Tomitella gaofuii: one gene and its partner. The protein of the gene in region 2 interacts with the protein of the main gene of each other region in a pairwise test. Links are inferred from orthologs where the notes say so. Each region holds a gene or a part of one and is shown on either strand. Other genes may lie near its edges.

The links.
Region 1: the proteins of H4F70_RS20005 (region 2) and ligA interact in binary tests that used the Escherichia coli proteins (3 or more experiments, as listed by UniProt). The link is inferred for Tomitella gaofuii from one-to-one orthologs.

What each region holds. Positions count from the first base shown.
Region 1 is NZ_CP059900.1:2,746,306-2,754,709, forward strand. What follows is about bases 3,204-6,111. They hold ligA (NAD-dependent DNA ligase LigA), read right to left. Parts: upstream 5,722-6,111; coding sequence 3,685-5,721; downstream 3,204-3,684. Other genes in these bases: H4F70_RS12760 (ACT domain-containing protein), read left to right, coding at 3,204-3,639; H4F70_RS12770 (ArsR/SmtB family transcription factor), read right to left, coding at 5,829-6,111. In the rest of the region: H4F70_RS12745 (alpha/beta-hydrolase family protein), read left to right, coding at 1-956; Asp-tRNA(Asn)/Glu-tRNA(Gln) amidotransferase subunit GatA, read right to left, coding at 977-2,461; Asp-tRNA(Asn)/Glu-tRNA(Gln) amidotransferase subunit GatC, read right to left, coding at 2,458-2,757; more of H4F70_RS12760, read left to right, coding at 2,983-3,203; more of H4F70_RS12770, read right to left, coding at 6,112-6,212; H4F70_RS12775 (MFS transporter), read left to right, coding at 6,327-7,562; H4F70_RS12780 (uroporphyrinogen decarboxylase/cobalamine-independent methonine synthase family protein), read right to left, coding at 7,597-8,404. UniProt on the Escherichia coli protein: DNA ligase that catalyzes the formation of phosphodiester linkages between 5'-phosphoryl and 3'-hydroxyl groups in double-stranded DNA using NAD as a coenzyme and as the energy source for the reaction.
Region 2 is NZ_CP059900.1:4,318,268-4,326,575, forward strand. Bases 4,763-8,294 are described here. They hold H4F70_RS20005 (leucine--tRNA ligase), read right to left. Parts: upstream 7,921-8,294; coding sequence 4,963-7,920; downstream 4,763-4,962. Other genes in these bases: H4F70_RS20000 (NHL repeat-containing protein), read left to right, coding at 4,763-4,850; H4F70_RS20010 (SdpI family protein), read left to right, coding at 8,062-8,294. In the rest of the region: H4F70_RS19975 (SDR family oxidoreductase), read left to right, coding at 1-263; H4F70_RS19980 (TetR/AcrR family transcriptional regulator), read right to left, coding at 291-899; H4F70_RS19985 (metal-dependent hydrolase), read left to right, coding at 1,139-2,071; H4F70_RS19990 (hypothetical protein), read left to right, coding at 2,108-3,319; H4F70_RS19995 (nuclear transport factor 2 family protein), read right to left, coding at 3,334-3,708; more of H4F70_RS20000, read left to right, coding at 3,942-4,762; more of H4F70_RS20010, read left to right, coding at 8,295-8,308.

The DNA of each region.
Region 1 (8,404 bases), 1.6 Mb from region 2 along the record:
GCGTCGTCGCCGCGACCGTGTGCGCGGCGGCGCTCGGCGCTGTGCGGCTGGTCCGCGCCCGTCCACGGGCTGTCGCGGCGCTGGCGGTGGTGCTCGCAGCGTTCGGGTCCATCTCGGGCGCGTCAGCTCTCGACGGCCTGCACGCCGCCTCGGCCGCCCCGACCACGATGAGCACCCGCTCGGGCGGGCCGGGATCACTCGTCGCGTGGGACTCGCTCGGCGACCACGGGCGCAGGTTCGTCGGCGACACCTCGCATCCCGGGTCGATCCGCACCTACGCGGGTCTGGACTCGGCCTCCGACGTCACGGCCCGCGCCGCTCTCGCCGCCGACGACATGGTGCGCGCCGGCGGCCTGGACCGACAGGCCGTGGTGGTGATGGTGCCGACGGGCTCCGGCTGGATCGACGGCACGGCCGCGGCCGGGTTCGAGGAGCTCTTCGGCGGCGACGTCGCAGAGGTGGGGATGCAGTACTCGAGCACACCCAGCTGGGTGTCCTACCTTTTCACGCCCGACGACGCCGCCGCGGCCGCGCACGCGCTGATCTCCGCCGTCGCCGACCGCGTCCGCAGCGTGCCCGCGCCGCAGCGGCCGGAACTGTACGTCTACGGCGAGAGCATGGGCGCCGCAGCCGGCGCGCGGGCGCTCGCCGACGCCCCGCAGGCCCGCGGAATGGTGTGCGGGGCACTGTGGGTGGGGCCGCCGGCGCGCTTCACCGATCCGGTCCCCGAGCGCTCGAGCGTGGTGGTGAACGCCTCGGATCCGGTGCCCCGCTGGGACCCGGCGCTGGCGCTGCACCCGGCCGGGGGCGCAGCGGAGGCTGCGGCTCCGCCGTGGCTCCCCGGCGTGAGCTTCCTGCAGAGCAGCGTGGACGTGATCGTGTCGCGATCGGGCCCGCCCGGCACCGGCCACGTCTACGGGGACGGGCAGGTGCGCGGCCTGCCGACGTGCGGATGAGGCGGCCGCGGGGTCGCCCGCTACAGCTCCGGGTACGCGACTGCCCCGCGGGCGGCCTCGTATGCGGCGCCCACGCGGTAGAGCCGGTCGTCCGCCAGCGCCGGCGCCATGATCTGCAGGCCTACGGGAAGCCCGTCGTCGGCGGAGACGCCGGAGGGCACCGAGATGGCGCAGTTGCCGGCGAGGTTCGTCGGCAGCGTGCACAGGTCGGACAGGTACATCGCCAGCGGGTCGTCGACCTTCTCGCCCAGCTTCCACGGGGTGACGGGGCTGGTCGGCGACACGAGGACGTCGACCGATTCGAAGGCCTTCGCGTAGTCGCGAGCGATGAGCGCGCGCACCTTGAGCGCCTGCCCGTAGTACTCGTCGTAATAGCCGGCCGACAACGCGTAGGTGCCGATCATGATGCGCCGCTTGACCTCCGGGCCGAAGCCGGCGGACCGTGACGCGGCCATGACCTGTTCGGCGCTGTGCGCGCCGTCGTCGGACACGCGCAGTCCGTACCGCATGGCGTCGAACCGCGCGAGGTTGGAGGACACTTCGGAGGGCATGACCAGGTAGTACGCGGCCAGCGCGTGCTCGAACGCCGGGCACGAGACCTCGACTACCTCGGCCCCGAGGGCCTTGAGCTGCTGGACGGCCGCGTCGAAGGAGCTCAGGACTCCTGGCTGGTAACTGTCCGAGTGCAATTCGCGCACCACGCCGACCTTCACGCCCGCCAGGTCGCCGTGCGCACCGGCGCGCGCGGCGTCGACCACCGCCGGGGCCGCCGGGTCGATGGAGGTGGAATCACGCGGATCGTGCCCGGCGATCACCTGGTGCAGCAGCGCCGCATCGAGCACCGTGCGGGCGCAGGGCCCCGCCTGGTCCAGCGACGAAGCCGCGGCGACGAGCCCGAAGCGCGACACGGTGCCGTAGGTGGGCTTGACGCCGACGGTGGCGGTGAGCGCCGCGGGCTGACGGATCGACCCGCCGGTGTCCGTTCCGATGGTGAGCGGGGCCTCGAACGCTGCGAGCGCGGCCGCCGAACCGCCGCCGGAGCCGCCGGGGATGCGGTCGGTCCCCCACGGATTGCGCGTGGGTCCGAATGCGCTGTTCTCAGTGGACGAGCCCATGGCGAACTCGTCCATGTTGGTCTTGCCGAGGATCGGGATCCCGGCCGCGCGCAGCTTGCCGACCACCGTCGACTCGTACGGCGACACCCAGCCCTCGAGGATCTTCGACGCGCACGTGGTGGGCATGTCGGTGGTGGTGAGGATGTCCTTGAGCCCCAACGGCACACCGGCGAGCGGCGATGCGGGTTCGGCGCCGCCCGCGAGGTCGGCGTCCACCTGCCCGGCGGCGGCGAGGGCCTGCTCCCCCGCCACGTGCAGGAACGCGCCGACGGTGCCGTCGACCGACTCGATCCGGTCGAGGTGGGCACGGGTGGCCTCCACCGACGAGACCTCGCGCGCGTGGATCTTCGAGGCCAGTTCGGAGGCGGCCAGGCGGGTCAGGTCGGTCACTGCTCTTCTCCCAGGATCTGCGGTGCGACGAAGCGCTCGTCCTCCACGGACGGCGCGCCGGAGAGCGCCTCCGCGGCGGTGAGGCCCGGCGCGATGACGTCGGCGCGGCCCACGTTGGTCACGCCGGTGAGCTCGGACAATGGGGGCACGTCGGCCGTGTCGGCCCCGGAGACCGTTTTGACGTGGCCGAGGATGGCGTCGAGCTGGCCGGCGAACTCGTCGAGCTCGCCCTCGGTCAGGTCGAGTCGCGACAGCATTGCGAGGTGTGCGACCTCGTCACGGGAGATCTCCGGCACCCGATGCCCCTTTCCGGCCGACGCGGCGGCCTGCCTACCGGCGGGTCGGCTGCCGCCGTACGGCCCGTCGCTGACGGACCCGGCATCGATCCCGCCCGACGCTGGTTTCGCTCAACTCTACGGCCCGGATCCGGGGCGACGCGCACGGCCTCGCCGTCGCTCCCGCACCGCGGCCGCGGTGCGACAATGGCCCCGTACCGCAAGTGAACTGCTGAGGAGCCGGCTTTGTCGTACCTGTTGCGCGTGGTGCTCCCCGACCGCCCGGGCACGCTGGGCCTGCTGGCCCTGGCGCTGGGCGAGGCCGGGGCGGACATCCAGTCCCTGGACGTCATCGAGCGCAGCGGCGGCTACGCGGTGGACGACATCGTCGTGAACCTTCCCACCGGGGCGCTGCCGGACGTGCTCATCACCGCCGCGGAAGCGCTGGACGACACCGTCGTCGACGCCATCCGCCCGTTCGTCGGCAACCTCGACACCCATCGCGAACTGGAGCTGATCGAGCTGGTGGCGGGTTCGCCGCGGCGCGGGCTGCAGCGGCTCGTCGACGCCGCGCCCCGCGCCCTCCAGGTGCACTGGGCGGCGGTGCTCGATCACGGCGCCGGCGCTGCGGGCGCCGCACCGCTGTACGCGAGCCCCGGCACCCCGGAGACCTGGCCCGACGGCCCTGTGTCGGAACAGGTGGGCACGGCCCAGGTGGTCCGCACCGACGCGGACTGGGTGCCGGAGGTCTGGCGGGCCGGTGAGATCGCGCTCGCGGCCGCGCCCATCGGCGACGGCGGGGCCGTGCTGCTGCTGGGCCGCAACGGCGGCCCGCAGTTCCGCCCTGCCGAAGTGGCGCGGCTCGGCTACATCACCGGCATCATCGCCACCGTCTTGCAATAATCGCCGCCTTCCGGCGGGCGCCCGCCCGGCGTCCGGCGCCGCCGGTCACTGCTCCTGCTCCGGCGGACGCACCGCGTCCGGGCCGTCCGCGAGCAGTCGACGGAATCCGTCCGCGTCGAGCACGGGGACCCCCAGCGACACCGCCTTGTCGTACTTGGACCCCGGGGCGTCGCCCACCACCACGAACGCCGTCTTCTTCGACACCGACGAGGCCGCGCGCCCGCCGCGGCTCACGATCGACTCCTTCGCGCTGTCGCGGGTGAAACCCTCGACCGTGCCCGTGACGACGATCGACAGGCCCTCCAGCGTCCGGGCGATCGACTCGTCGCGCTCGTCGGCCATGCGCACCCCCGCCGCGCGCCACTTGTCCAGCAGTTCGCGATGCCAGTCGACGCGGAACCACTCGATGATGGCGGCCGCGATGGTGGGCCCCACCCCTTCGGTGGCGGCCAGCCGCTCCTCGTCGGCCTGGTCGATGGCCTCGAGGCTGCCGAACTCGGCGGCCAGGGCGCGCGCCGCCGTGGGGCCGACATGCCGGATGGACAGGGCCACGAGCACCCGCCACAACGGCTGGTCGCGCGCGGACGCGAGGTGCTCGAGCAGCGTGGTCCCCGTCGCCGACACGGCGCCGCCCTTGTTCGTGTACACCGTCGTCCGGCGCAGGGCGTCGGTGTCGAGGGTGAACAGGTCGCCCTCGTCTGCGATCACGCCCGCGCGCAGAAGGTCGGCGGCCCCCTCCATGCCGAGCATCTCGATGTCGAACGCGCCGCGCCCGGCCAGGTGGAACAGCCGCTCGCGCAGCTGGGCCGGGCAGTGGCGGGTGTCAGGGCAGCGCAGGTCCACGTCGCCGTCCTTGCCGGCGGCGATCCGGCTGCCGCACTCGGGGCAGTGCGTGGACATGATGAACACGCGCTCGTCGCCGCGGCGCGCGTCCGCGACGGGCGCGAGCACCTCCGGGATGACGTCGCCGGCCTTGCGGATCACCACCGTGTCGCCCACCCGCACACCCTTGCGGTCCACCTCGGAGGCGTTGTGCAGCGTCGCCTGCGCCACGGTGGAGCCCGCCACCAGCACCGGCTTCATCAGAGCGAAGGGCGTCACACGGCCGGTGCGCCCCACCCCCACCCGCACGTCGAGCAGCAGCGTGTTGACCTCTTCCGGCGGGAACTTCAGCGCGATGGCCCAGCGGGGCGCCCGCGCCGTCTCGCCGAACTCGTCGTGCAGCGCCATGTCGTCGACCTTGACGACGAAGCCGTCGATCTCGTGCTCGATGTCGTGGCGGTGCTGCGCCCAGTAATCGGCCCGCTCGAGCACCTTGTCCGCGCCGCGCACGCGGACGGTGTGGTTCGACACCGGAAGGCCCCAGGCCGCCAGCGCCTCGTAGGCGTGGAACTGCGACACCGGCGCGAAGCCTTCGCGGCGGCCGATGCCATGGCAGATCATGCCGAGCCGGCGGCGTGCGGTCACCGCGGGATCCTTCTGCCGCAGGGAGCCGGCCGCGGAATTGCGCGGGTTGGCGAACGGGTCCTTGCCCTCGGCCACCAGCGCCGCGTTGAGCTCCTCGAAGTCTTCGAGGCGGAAGAACACCTCGCCGCGCACCTCGAGCACCGCCGGCACGGGGAACTCGTCGGTGCCGGTGAGCCGGGTGGGGATGTCCTCGATGGTGCGGGCGTTGAGGGTGACGTCCTCACCGACCCGGCCGTCGCCGCGGGTCCCCGCCCGGGTGAGCCGCCCCTGCTCGTAGACCAGGTCGATCGCGACGCCGTCGATCTTCACCTCGCACAGGTAGTCGACGGCCTTTCCGGCCTGGGCCTCCGTGCGGTGCATCCACGCGCCCAATTCCTCGGCGCTGAAGACGTTGTCCAGGCTCAGCATCCGCTCGAGATGCTCCACGGGCGCGAACTGCGTCGTGAATCCGGCGCCGCCGACCAGCTGCGTGGGCGAGTCCGGCACCCGCAGGTCCGTGTATTGCTCCTCCAGATCGTTCAGTTCGTGCAGAAGTGCGTCGAACGCGGCGTCGGAGACGGTCGGCGCGTCCTTGACGTAGTAGCGGAACTGGTGTTCACGCACTTCGTCGGCCAACTCCCGCCAGCGCGCCCGGGCCTCGCCGGGCGTGGGTCCCTGCCCGGCGGCAGCGCCCGCGGCCGGCGCCGGTGCGGTGTCGGATGCGGTCTCAGCGTGGCGATCGGTCACCGGTCCAGGTTAGCGCCGGGGCGCGCCGCGGCACCCGTGGCGGCCGCCGCCCCGCCGCCGGCGTCCGCGCCCGCGGCGAGCACCGCGTCGAGCAACCCCGGAAAACGCGCGTCGAGGTCGGCGCGGCGCAGCGTGAGCACGCGGTTGCGGCCCTGCGGTTCGTTGCGGATCACGCCGGACTCGCGCAGCACCTTGAGCATGTGCGACTTGGTCGACTTGGGCACCGGCCCGCCGTCCGCCGTGCAGCGGGCCGCGGTCAACGGCCCCTGCTGCAGTTGCAGGACTATCGAGAGCCGGTCCGGCGCGCTGAGCGCGAAGAGCACGTCGCCCAGGTCGATCGCGTCGCGCGCCGGGTGCTGGAGATCGGTTCCGCCCACCATGGTTCCATCATAGTTGAACCAACGGGTCCGGTCGGTTAGCCTGAAACAGTTCGGACTTCTTCGAACCGAAGATCTCCCGGCACCGACAGCCTTCTCCCCATCGACGGAGGCCCCGTGACTTCACTCACCACCCGGAGCGACTCGCCCGCCGGTGCGCCGCCCGCGGCGCCCACGGCACCGCCACGCAGGCGGGCCGGGCTGGCCCTCTCCGGCACCGCGCTCACCGTCCTGCTCATGGCCGCCTCCGCGCCGTCGCCGTTCTACCCGCGGATGCAGGAGCGCTTCGGGCTCTCCCCCGTCGGCATCACGCTCGTCTTCGCGGTGTACGCGGTGGCGCTGCTCGCGACGCTGCTCACCGTCGGCTCGCTGTCGGACCACATCGGGCGGCGCCCCGTGATCACGACGGGATTCCTGGTGCTCGCCGGCGGCATGGTGCTGCTGTGGACGGCGCAGTCGTCCGCCGGCCTGTTCGCGGGCCGGGCCGTGCAGGGTCTGGCCAGCGGATTTCTGTTGTCGGCGCTGTCCGCGTCGATCAGCGACTTCGCCCCTCCCGTGCGCCCGATGCGTGCCGCCCTGCTCAATGCGGCCGCGCCGATGGTGGGCCTGTCGCTCGGCGCACTGTCCGCGGGAGTCGCGCTCGCGGTCTCCACGCACGCCGAGGCGATCGTGTTCGGCACCCTGGCGACCGCGTACTGCCTCGTCGCCGGGGCAGTGTGGCTGGTCCCGGAGACCTCGGCGCGCGTCGCAGGGTGGCGGCGGTCGCTGGTCCCCCGGATGTCCGTGCCGCAAGGCGTTCGCCGCCTGTTCCTCATCAGCATCCCGATCATCGTGGCCGGCTGGGCGACCGGCGGGCTGTTCTTCTCGCTGGGCCCCGACATCGCCGCCGAGCAGCTCGGCATCCGCGGCCCGCTCGCGCAGTCGGCCGTCATCGCCGTGCTCCCCATCGCCGGCATGCTCGCCGTGTTCGCCATGCACGCCCGCCCGCCGCGCACCGCCATGGTGTTCGCGGCCTGCACCCTGGGCGCGGGCACCCTGGTGAGCCTCATCGCGCTGCAGACCGGGTGGCTTCCGCTCTACGTCGCCGCCGTCGCCGTCACCGGCACCGGTTTCGGCACCGGTTTCATGGGGGTCATCGGCTCGATCGCCCCCGTCGTGCCGCCGGAACGCCGGGGCGCGCTCTTCGCCGCCCTCTACACCACCGCGTACCTGTCGTTCGGTGTGCCGACGGTGATCGCGGGGGCGCTGGTGTCGGCGCTGTCACTGTCCACCGCCACCGTCATCTACGGCATCATCGTCATCGCGGCCGCCGCGATCGCCGGAGTGAGCCGGGCCTTCGTCGTCCGCGACTGATCCCGTCCGCCCCTCCGAAGGTCCCGGCCGCCCCCTACAGGGCGTCCGGGTCGCCGGCGAACTCCGCGGCGATGCGCCCCGCCAGCGACAGCGCCGTGCGTGCCCATTCCGGGTCGGAGCCCGCCAGCCCGCACTCTGGGGTCACCAGCACCTGTTCGGCCAGGACCCGCCGCGGGAACCCCAGCATGTCGGCCAGCCGCACCGCGGGCAGGGCCAGCGGATGCCAGTCCGGCGGCGGCCCGCCGGGGCGCCGGGCGGGCACCAGGCCCAGCGCCAGCGTCCGACCGGAGTCGAGCCACTCCCCCAGCGTGTCCAGCGCAGCGGGATGCTCCGCGAACCCCGCGTCCGTCATCGGCACCGCCGCCCCGGCGACGGGCAGACCCCGGAGCAGCCCCAGCGACTCCAGGGGCGCGCCGGGCGCACAGCAGTGCACCAGCACCGGCGCTCCGCCGGCCGCACCGATCACGCCGTCCAGCAGGCCGCTCGCCTCCTGCTCCGGCAGCACCCGCACCGGGTCGAACCGCGTGGGCCCCGGCACCGCGCCGGCGAGCGCGTCCGGCAGCCGCGGCTCGTCCAGCTGCAGCACCGGCTCCATGCCGAACCGCCGGCGCACGGTGCGCACGTGCGCGCGCAACCCCTCGGCCAGCGACGCGCTCAGATCGCGCACGGCGCCGCGGTCGGTGAGCACCCGCCGCCCGGAGCGCAGCTCCAGCTCGACTGCCGCGGTGACCGGGCCGCAGGCCTGCAGCTTGATCGGCGCCCCGCTGCCGCGCACCCCCGCACGCTCGCAGGCCTCCTCCGCCGCGTCCAGGTCGCGGGCCAGGTGCGCCCGCGCCGTCCGC
Region 2 (8,308 bases):
GGTCTTACGCGGCCAGCAAGTTCGCGTTACGAGCGTTCGGAGACGCGCTCCGCCAGGAGGAGCCGCGGCTGCGCGTGACCTCCGTGCACCCGGGCCGCATCGACACCCCCATGCAGCGGAACATCGTCGCCTCCGAGGGCGCGGAGTACGACCCGCGGCGGTTCCTCGCCTCCGCCACCGTCGCGCGCGCCGTCGGCAATGCCGTGCGCACCCCCGCGGACGCGCACCCGACCGAGATCGTGCTGCGGCCCACCGGGCGCTGAACGCGGGACCGGCCGTTCGGCAGCCCCCTACCGGGCGGGCGCGATCCGCGCCTGCGCGGCGATCGCCGTACCCATCCACCGGTCCAGATAGCGCCGCAGCACCGCGCGCCCCCAGGCAGGGTCCGCGGGCGACAGGAAGAACGACTGCATGGTCCGCAGCACGAACTCGACGAGCTCGCGCAGCGCCGCCTCGTCGTAGCCGTGGGCCTCCCAGTCCACGTCGAAGCGCCGGATCATCGTCATGCCGAAGGCGATCGCCTCGGGTGCGGTGACCCCCTGCGCATGCTCGCCGGAAAGCATGAGCCCCAGGTGGGGGATCCGGTGGACCTCTTCGAGCGTGAAGAGCACCGCCTCCACCATCGCGCCGGCCGGGTCGGTGAGGCCACGGACGTGCGCGGCAAGGCGGTCGAGGAAGCCGTCGACAGAGGCGATCGCGGCCGCGCGCATGAGCGAATCGGCGCTGGGGAAGTACCGGTACACCGTCTGACGGATCACGCCCAGCCGTTCGGCCACGTCGGCGATGGTGATGCCGGCCCCGGTCTCGGTGATCAGTGCCACCGCAGCGGCGACGATCCTCTCGGCGGCCTCTTCATCGTTGGCGGGGGGTGCACCGCCCCAGCCTCGTCTGCGCGCCACCTGCCGTGTCCTCGTCTCGCAATGCCCCGTGCTCCGGGGCGCACCCGATTCCCATCACCCCGGACCGCCGCTGAGCGGCCCGGCCGACGCTACCATGCGCCCCGCCGCACGCCCCGCACGAAGACCGCCGGCACCTGCCGCGATGCATCCACCGTTGACCATACAGTAATCCGAATGTTTGTATGTTCGTATAACCCCTGCGCGCCGACGGGCGGCGCCGGACGGCGAGGAGTGTGCCGATGACCGATCTGCAGATGCGCAAGATGCGCTTCGCCTTCGACGAGTACGACGTCCCCTTCAACTGGAACCCCGACAACCCGTCGTTCTCCGCGATGGCCAATGCCGTGTCGTTCCTGGCCATCGGGTTCGAGAAGATGATCGTCAACATGATCCGCGAGATCATGCCCCGCATCACCGACCCCGCCATCGCGGAGGAGGCCACCGCGTTCGTCCGCCAGGAGGGACAGCACTCGGCCGCCCACCGCCAGCACGCCGCCGCGCTGGTGCGCCGGTACCCGTCGCTGCAGGAGACCCTCGACGGCGTCATCGGCGCCTTCGACAAGCTCGCGGTGGACACCTCCGCCGACTACCGCCTCGCCTACACCGCGGACCTGGAGGCCACCTTCACCCCGGTGTTCAAGTTGATGCTCGACAACGAGGCGAGCCTGTTCCGGCCCGGCGACGACCGCGTCGCGTCTCTGTTCATCTGGCACTTCGTCGAGGAGGTGGAGCACCGCAGCTCCGCGCTGATCATCTTCGACTCGGTGATCGGCAGCGACGCCTACCGCATGCGCATGGCGCCGTCGATCTTCAAGCACGTTCTCGACGTCATCCGCATCGCCTGCGAGGGCTTCAACAAGCATGTGCCGCTGGAGGATCGGCAGGTGGACGCGATGTGCATGTTCGCCAACCACCGCCGCCGTCAGCGCCTCGCCAAGCTCATCCCGGGCATGGAGTACGTCGACCACGGACCCATGCCGCGCGCGTTCACGGCGCTGCCGATGCGCGAACAGCTCGTCGCGCTCGTCGGCACCGTGCGCAGCCAGCTGCCCCGGCACAACCCCGAGCACGAGAACCTGCCCGCCCTGGCCGACGTGTGGTTCCGCCGTTACGACGACGGGTATCACGTCACCCGCTGGTACACGGCCGAAACCACTTCCACCGCTTCCTGACCCCGCTCACCACCCGTCCGTTACAGGGAGTTCCGCATGACCGACCACTGTTCGCCGGCCTTCGCCGAACTCGCGCACTCGATGGGCTTCTCGTGCGCCGAGACGGGCGGCGTCGTCTCGTTCCGCAGCCCCTTCGGCCTGGAGAACTGGACGCTGCCGGTGCTGGGCACGCTCATCATCGCCGGCTCGGTGCTGGCGCTGGTGTACGCGATCGTCCGGCTGCGCCGCCACGGCGACCCCACCAACCTGGTGCTGTGGATCGGCGCGCTGTTCTTCCTGTTCATCATCGAACCGCCCATCTACTTTCCGGCTGCCTTCGGCACCGAGGAGTACCTGGGAACGATGTTCGCCCACAACGTGTTCGCAGTCGACTTCCTGTGGGGCCGGCTGCCGCTGTACATCGTGGCGATCTATCCCCTCATGGCCACGGTGGCGTTCGAGCTGGTGCGGATGCTCGGGGTGTTCCGCCGCTACGGGACGTTCGTCGGCGCTGCCTGCGTGGGCTTCGTGCACCACGCGTTCTACGAGATCTTCGACCAGCTCGGGCCGCAGCTGCGCTGGTGGGAGTGGTCGGCGGACAACGAGATCGCCAAGCCGTTCCTCGACGCGGTGCCCGTGCCGTCCATCGTCGTGTTCGCGGCGCTCTGGCCCATGTCGCTGGCGCTGTGCGTGCAGTTCTTCGTGGGCCGGCACGTCGACGCCGGCAGGCGATTCGGCGTGCACGGTACTGACGCCGGCAGGCGATTCGGCGGATGGGGGTTGACAGGCCGCACGGTCGGTGTCGGCCTCCTCGCGTCGGTGGGCGTGCTCATTCTGCCGATGCCCGCGACGATCATGGGGATCGGCGGCAATGGCTGGCGGGCCGCCGGCTACGTGATCGAGCTCGCCGTCATCGCGGTGATCGCGGTCGTGGTGCTCACCCGGCAGTGGTTGCGGTTGCGCCCCGGCTCCGGCGCAGGCCTGCTCACGGGGGCGGACGCCGCACGGTACGACAACCCGTTCATCCGCTTGTACGCGATCGTCTACCTCGTGGTGTTCGCGGTGCTGTGGGCGTCGGCGCTGCCGGACTACGCCGACGCCGTCGATGGAGTCACCGCGAACGGCGACCCCATCGGCAACATCTGGTACACGCTCGCCTGTTTCGTGGTGGCGATCGCCGTCGTCGCCGCCGCCTGGTCGGTGCGGCAGGCGCGGCCGGTGCTCAGCGGCGACGGCCCTGCCGAGCACGCACTGACGCCGACGAGCTGACCGGCGGACGCCTACTACTTGGTGACCATGTCCTCCGGACCCCAGTACGCGCGCATGCTGGTGATCTTCGCGTCGTCGTCGAAGGTCATCACGTCGATCGGGGTGATCTCCACGGTCTGGTCGCCGGCCTCCGTGGTGATGCGGAAGTGGAAGGCCGCGCTGGCGCCGGCGATGCGGGCCGTGTAGATCTCGCCGGTCTGCTTCATGCCGGCGACGACGCTGTAGAACTCGCGGATCGACTCCTCGGTGTCCCGCACACCGCTGCCCACCGGATCCTCCACCGTGGCGCCCGGCGCGAAGAGGCCGACGATCTCGTCGACGGTGCCGGTGGTGACGGCCGTGATGTAGGCCTCGATGGTCTTGCGGACGGCCTCGGGTGCGGGTGCCATGGGTGCTCCTCGACGGTGACGGCGGAATGAGAACTCGTTCCACCGGAGCGTACGCGAGTGACGTCCGCGCCCCGCCAGCCTCGCTCCCGCCGTGCGGACGTCCGCAGACCAGCAGGCCCGTTATGCAACCGTGACGCTGTGTCCGTCCGGTCTACGTCATTTGGCGGATTCCTTCCGGATCGCACAGTTCTAGTCTTCCAAGGAACACCTATTCAACGACGTAAGGATCCGCCATGCGTTCACACCACCGCCTGCGCCGCGCCGCCCACCTGGCCGCCGCGGCAGCACTCGCCGTCGGGGTCGCCGCGGGCGGGGCCACCGCCGCGGGAGCAGACCCGCTGCCCACCGAGCCGACGCTCATCGCCACCGGCTGGGCCGACAGCACGGTCACCACGATGGGCCTCGACGGATCTGGTACCGCAATGCTCGACGCCACCGGAATCGACGGGCCGCAGGATGTGGCGGTCATCGGCGACACGGCCTACGTCGCTTCCTTCAGGAACGGCAACGTCGTCGCCGTGCCGCTGGACGGCGCGCCCGCCCATGTGGTGATCTCGGACCTGGCAGGCCCTGAGGGCATCGCGACCGCAGGCGGGCGCCTCTACGTGGCCGACACTGCTTCCGGGACGATCTTCTCGTCGCTGCCCGATGGAACCGACAGGGAAACCCTCGCTGCCGATACAGTCGCCCATACCGGCATCGCGGTGCACGACGGCCGGCTCTACGTGGCCAACATCAACGACGGTGAGATCATCTCCATGACCACCGCCGGCGACGATGTGACGACGGTCGCGAGCGGGCTCGACAGCCCGCGCGACATCGCCTTCGCGGGCGGGCGGCTCTTCGTCACCGACAACACCGAGGTGACCTCGATGAACCCCGACGGCACCGACCCACAGACGATCGCCACCGGTATCGACCGCGCGACCGGCATCGTCGCGGACGGTGACACCCTGTTCGTCACGGCGGATGCGGCCGATCAGATCGTCACTATGCACCTCGACGGCTCCGACCGGCGCGTGATTTCCACCGCCGTCGACCACCCCGTCGGCATCGCCGTGTACACCCCACCGAACCCGGCGTGCGGCGGCTCGCTCGCATCGCTGTGCAGCGTGTTCGGCAGCCTGGAGAGCGTCGGCTGAGCCGGGCCGACGACCCCGCGCGGGCCAACGTCTTCGACCAGTGAGCGTGTGCCGACGCCTTCCCACCCGAATGCGTCGGCACGCGCTCACCCGTCGCCGGGCCTGAGCCCCCCTACTTGACCACGTTGATCATCTTGCCGGGCACCACGATGACTTTCTTGGGGTGCGCGCCACCCAACAGCTCCACGATGCGCTCGTCAGCCAGCGCCGCCGCTTCGATGTCGGCCTTCGCCATGTCCGCGGGCACGGTGATGCGGCTGCGCACCTTGCCGTTGACCTGGATCGGGTACTCGACCGTGTCCTCCACCAGGTACTTCTCGTCGGCGGTGGGGAAGGGGCCGTGCGCCAGCGAATCCCCGTGGCCCAGCAGCGACCACATCTCCTCCGCCAGGTGCGGGGCCACCGGGCCGAGCATGAGCACCAATGGCTCCACGGCGGCCCGCGGCGCGCCCGCCGGGTAGGCCTTGGTCAGGTGGTTGGTGTATTCGATGAGTTTGGCCACCGCGGTATTGTCGTGCAGCGCCGCGTAGTCCTCACGCACGCCGGCGATCGCCTTGTGCAAGGCCCGCAGCGTCGCCTCGTCGGGCTCGTCGTCCGTCACCGTGACGGAACCGGACTCCTCGTCCACCACGAGGCGCCACGCGCGCTGCAGGAACCGCTGCGCGCCCACGACGTCCTTGGTGGCCCAGGCGCGCGACGCGTCGAGCGGCCCCATCGACATTTCGTACACCCGCAGGGTGTCGGCGCCGTACTGCTCGCAGATGTCGTCCGGCGCGACGGAATTCTTGAGGCTCTTCCCCATCTTGCCGTACTCACGGTGCACTTTCTGCTCCGTGCCGTCCGCATGCACCAGATAGAACCCGCCTTCGCGCTCGACCACGTCGTCGGCGGGCACGTAGATGCCGCGGTCGTCGGTGTAGGCGTAGGCCTGGATGTAGCCCTGGTTGAACAGGCGCCGGTACGGCTCCTTGGACGAGACGTGCCCCAGGTCGAAGAGCACCTTGTGCCAGAACCGCGCGTACAGCAGGTGCAGTACCGCGTGCTCGAGCCCGCCCACATACAGGTCCACCCCGCCCGGGTCGGCCGCGCCGTGCTCGGCGGGCCGGGGGCCCATCCAGTAGCGCTCGTTCTCCGGATCGCAGAACGCCTCGGTGTTCGTCGGGTCGATGTACCGCAGCTGGTACCAGGAGCTTCCGGCCCACTGCGGCATGACGTTGGTGTCGCGGCTGTAGTGCCGGAGCCCGTCGCCCAGGTCCAGCTCCACATTCACCCAGTCGACGGCCTTGGCCAGCGGCGGCGACGGCTCGGAGTCGCGGTCGTCCGGGTCGAAGCTCACCGGCCGGTAGTCCTCCACCTCCGGAAGCTCCACCGGCAGCATCGATTCCGGCAGGCCGTGCGCCTCGCCGGTATCGTCGTAGACCACCGGGAACGGCTCACCCCAGTAGCGTTGCCGTGCGAACAGCCAGTCCCGCAGCTTGTACTGGATCGTGCCGGTGCCCACGCCGTGGCCCTCGAGCCACTCGGTGACGGTGCGCTTCGCCTCGTCGACGGCCATGCCGTTGATGTCGAGACCCTCGACGTTGGCCGAGTTCACCGCGAAACCGTCACCCGCATAGGCGCTCTCGGTCACGTCGACAGCAGATTCGCCGGCGGCCGCATCGTCGTTGCCCTCGCCTGCACGCACCACCTCGACGATGGGCAGCCCGAAGGCCGTGGCGAACTCCCAGTCGCGCTGATCGTGCCCGGGCACCGCCATGATGGCGCCGGTGCCGTAGCCGGTGAGGACGTAGTCGGCGATGAACACCGGCACCTGCGCACCGTTGACCGGGTTCACCGCGTAGCTGCCGGTGAACACGCCCGTCTTGTCCTTGTTCTCCTGGCGTTCCAGGTCGGACTTCGACGCGATGGCGTCGCGGTACGCCTGCACCGCCTCGGCGGGGGAGGCGGCTCCTCCCGTCCACCGCGGGTCCACCGGCTCGCCGTTCGGCCCCTCCGGCCAGAACGCGGTGGTGAGCTGGTCCACCAGTTCGTGCTCGGGGGCGAGGACAACGTAGGTGGCGCCGAAGAGCGTGTCGGGGCGCGTAGTGAACACCTCGATGGGCAACTCGGCCACGGAGAACTTGACCGTGGCACCGTGCGAGCGGCCGATCCAGTTGCGCTGCATCGACTTGACCTGCTCGGACCAGTCGAGGAGCTCGAGGTCGTCGACGAGCCGGTCGGAATACGCGGTGATCCGCATCATCCATTGGCTCAGCTTCTTGCGGAAGACGGGGAAATTGCCGCGGTCGCTGCGCCCGTCCGCGGTGACCTCCTCATTGGCCAGCACCGTGCCCAGGCCCGGGCACCAGTTGACCAGCGAGTCGGAGCGGTAGACCAGCCGGTGCGCGTCGATGACCTCTGCGCGCTCTGCGGCCGTCAGCGCGGACCAGTCGCGGCCGTCGTCCAGGGTGCGCTCGCCGGAGGCGAACTCGGCCTCCAGCTCTGCGATCGGCCGCGCCTTCTGCTGCTCGGCGTCGAAGAAGGCGTTGTAGATCCGCAGGAAGATCCACTGCGTCCACTTGTAGAACTCGACGTCCGTCGTGGCGACGCGCCGGCGCTCGTCGTGGCCGAGGCCCAGGCGGCGAATCTGCCCCAGGTAACGCTGGATGTTCTGCTCGGTGGTGGTGCGCGGGTGCGTGCCCGTCTGCACCGCGTACTGCTCGGCGGGCAGCCCGAACGCGTCGAAACCCATCGTGTGCAGCACATTGCGGCCGGCCATGCGGTGGTAGCGCGCGTACACGTCGGTGGCGATGAAGCCCAGCGGATGGCCCACGTGCAGCCCGGCGCCCGACGGGTAGGGGAACATGTCGAGGACGAACAGCTTGTCGTCGGGCACCGCGCCGGCCAGGGGCCCGGTGGGGTTCGGCGCGTGGAAGGTGCCCGCCGACTCCCAGGACCGCTGCCAGCGCTGCTCGATCTCGCCGGCCTTGTGCGCCGTGTAGCGATGCGGCGGCGCGGCGTCGGGCGCCGACACGGCTCCGGCCGGGGTCGCGGTGCTGCGGGAGGCGGAATCGGTCACGGGCGTCACCATCTACTCGGGGTTGTCGACACGCTGCAGGCAGTCACTGCAGGCACGCTGCACACGTCAGGATAGAGGGTGGGCACCGGGCGGTTCGGCAGCGCCCGGCGCACCCCGCGCTCATCGTGCGGGCGGTCGGATATCATGAATCGCGTGGTGATCGCTGCAATCGTGTTCCTCGTCTTGGCCGTCGCGCTCGGCGCCGTCGCCGCCGCGGCCCTCTCCGGCAGCCTTCCGCGCAACCGGTGGTGGGGCCTGCGCACCGACGCGACCCTGCGGGACGACGCCACCTTCCGTACCGCCAACCGCGTCGCCGCACCCGCACAGTTGGGCGCCGCGGCGGTCCTCGTGCTCGGTGCGTGCGGTGGACTGCTGCTCGACGCCGCCGCCGCGCTGTTCG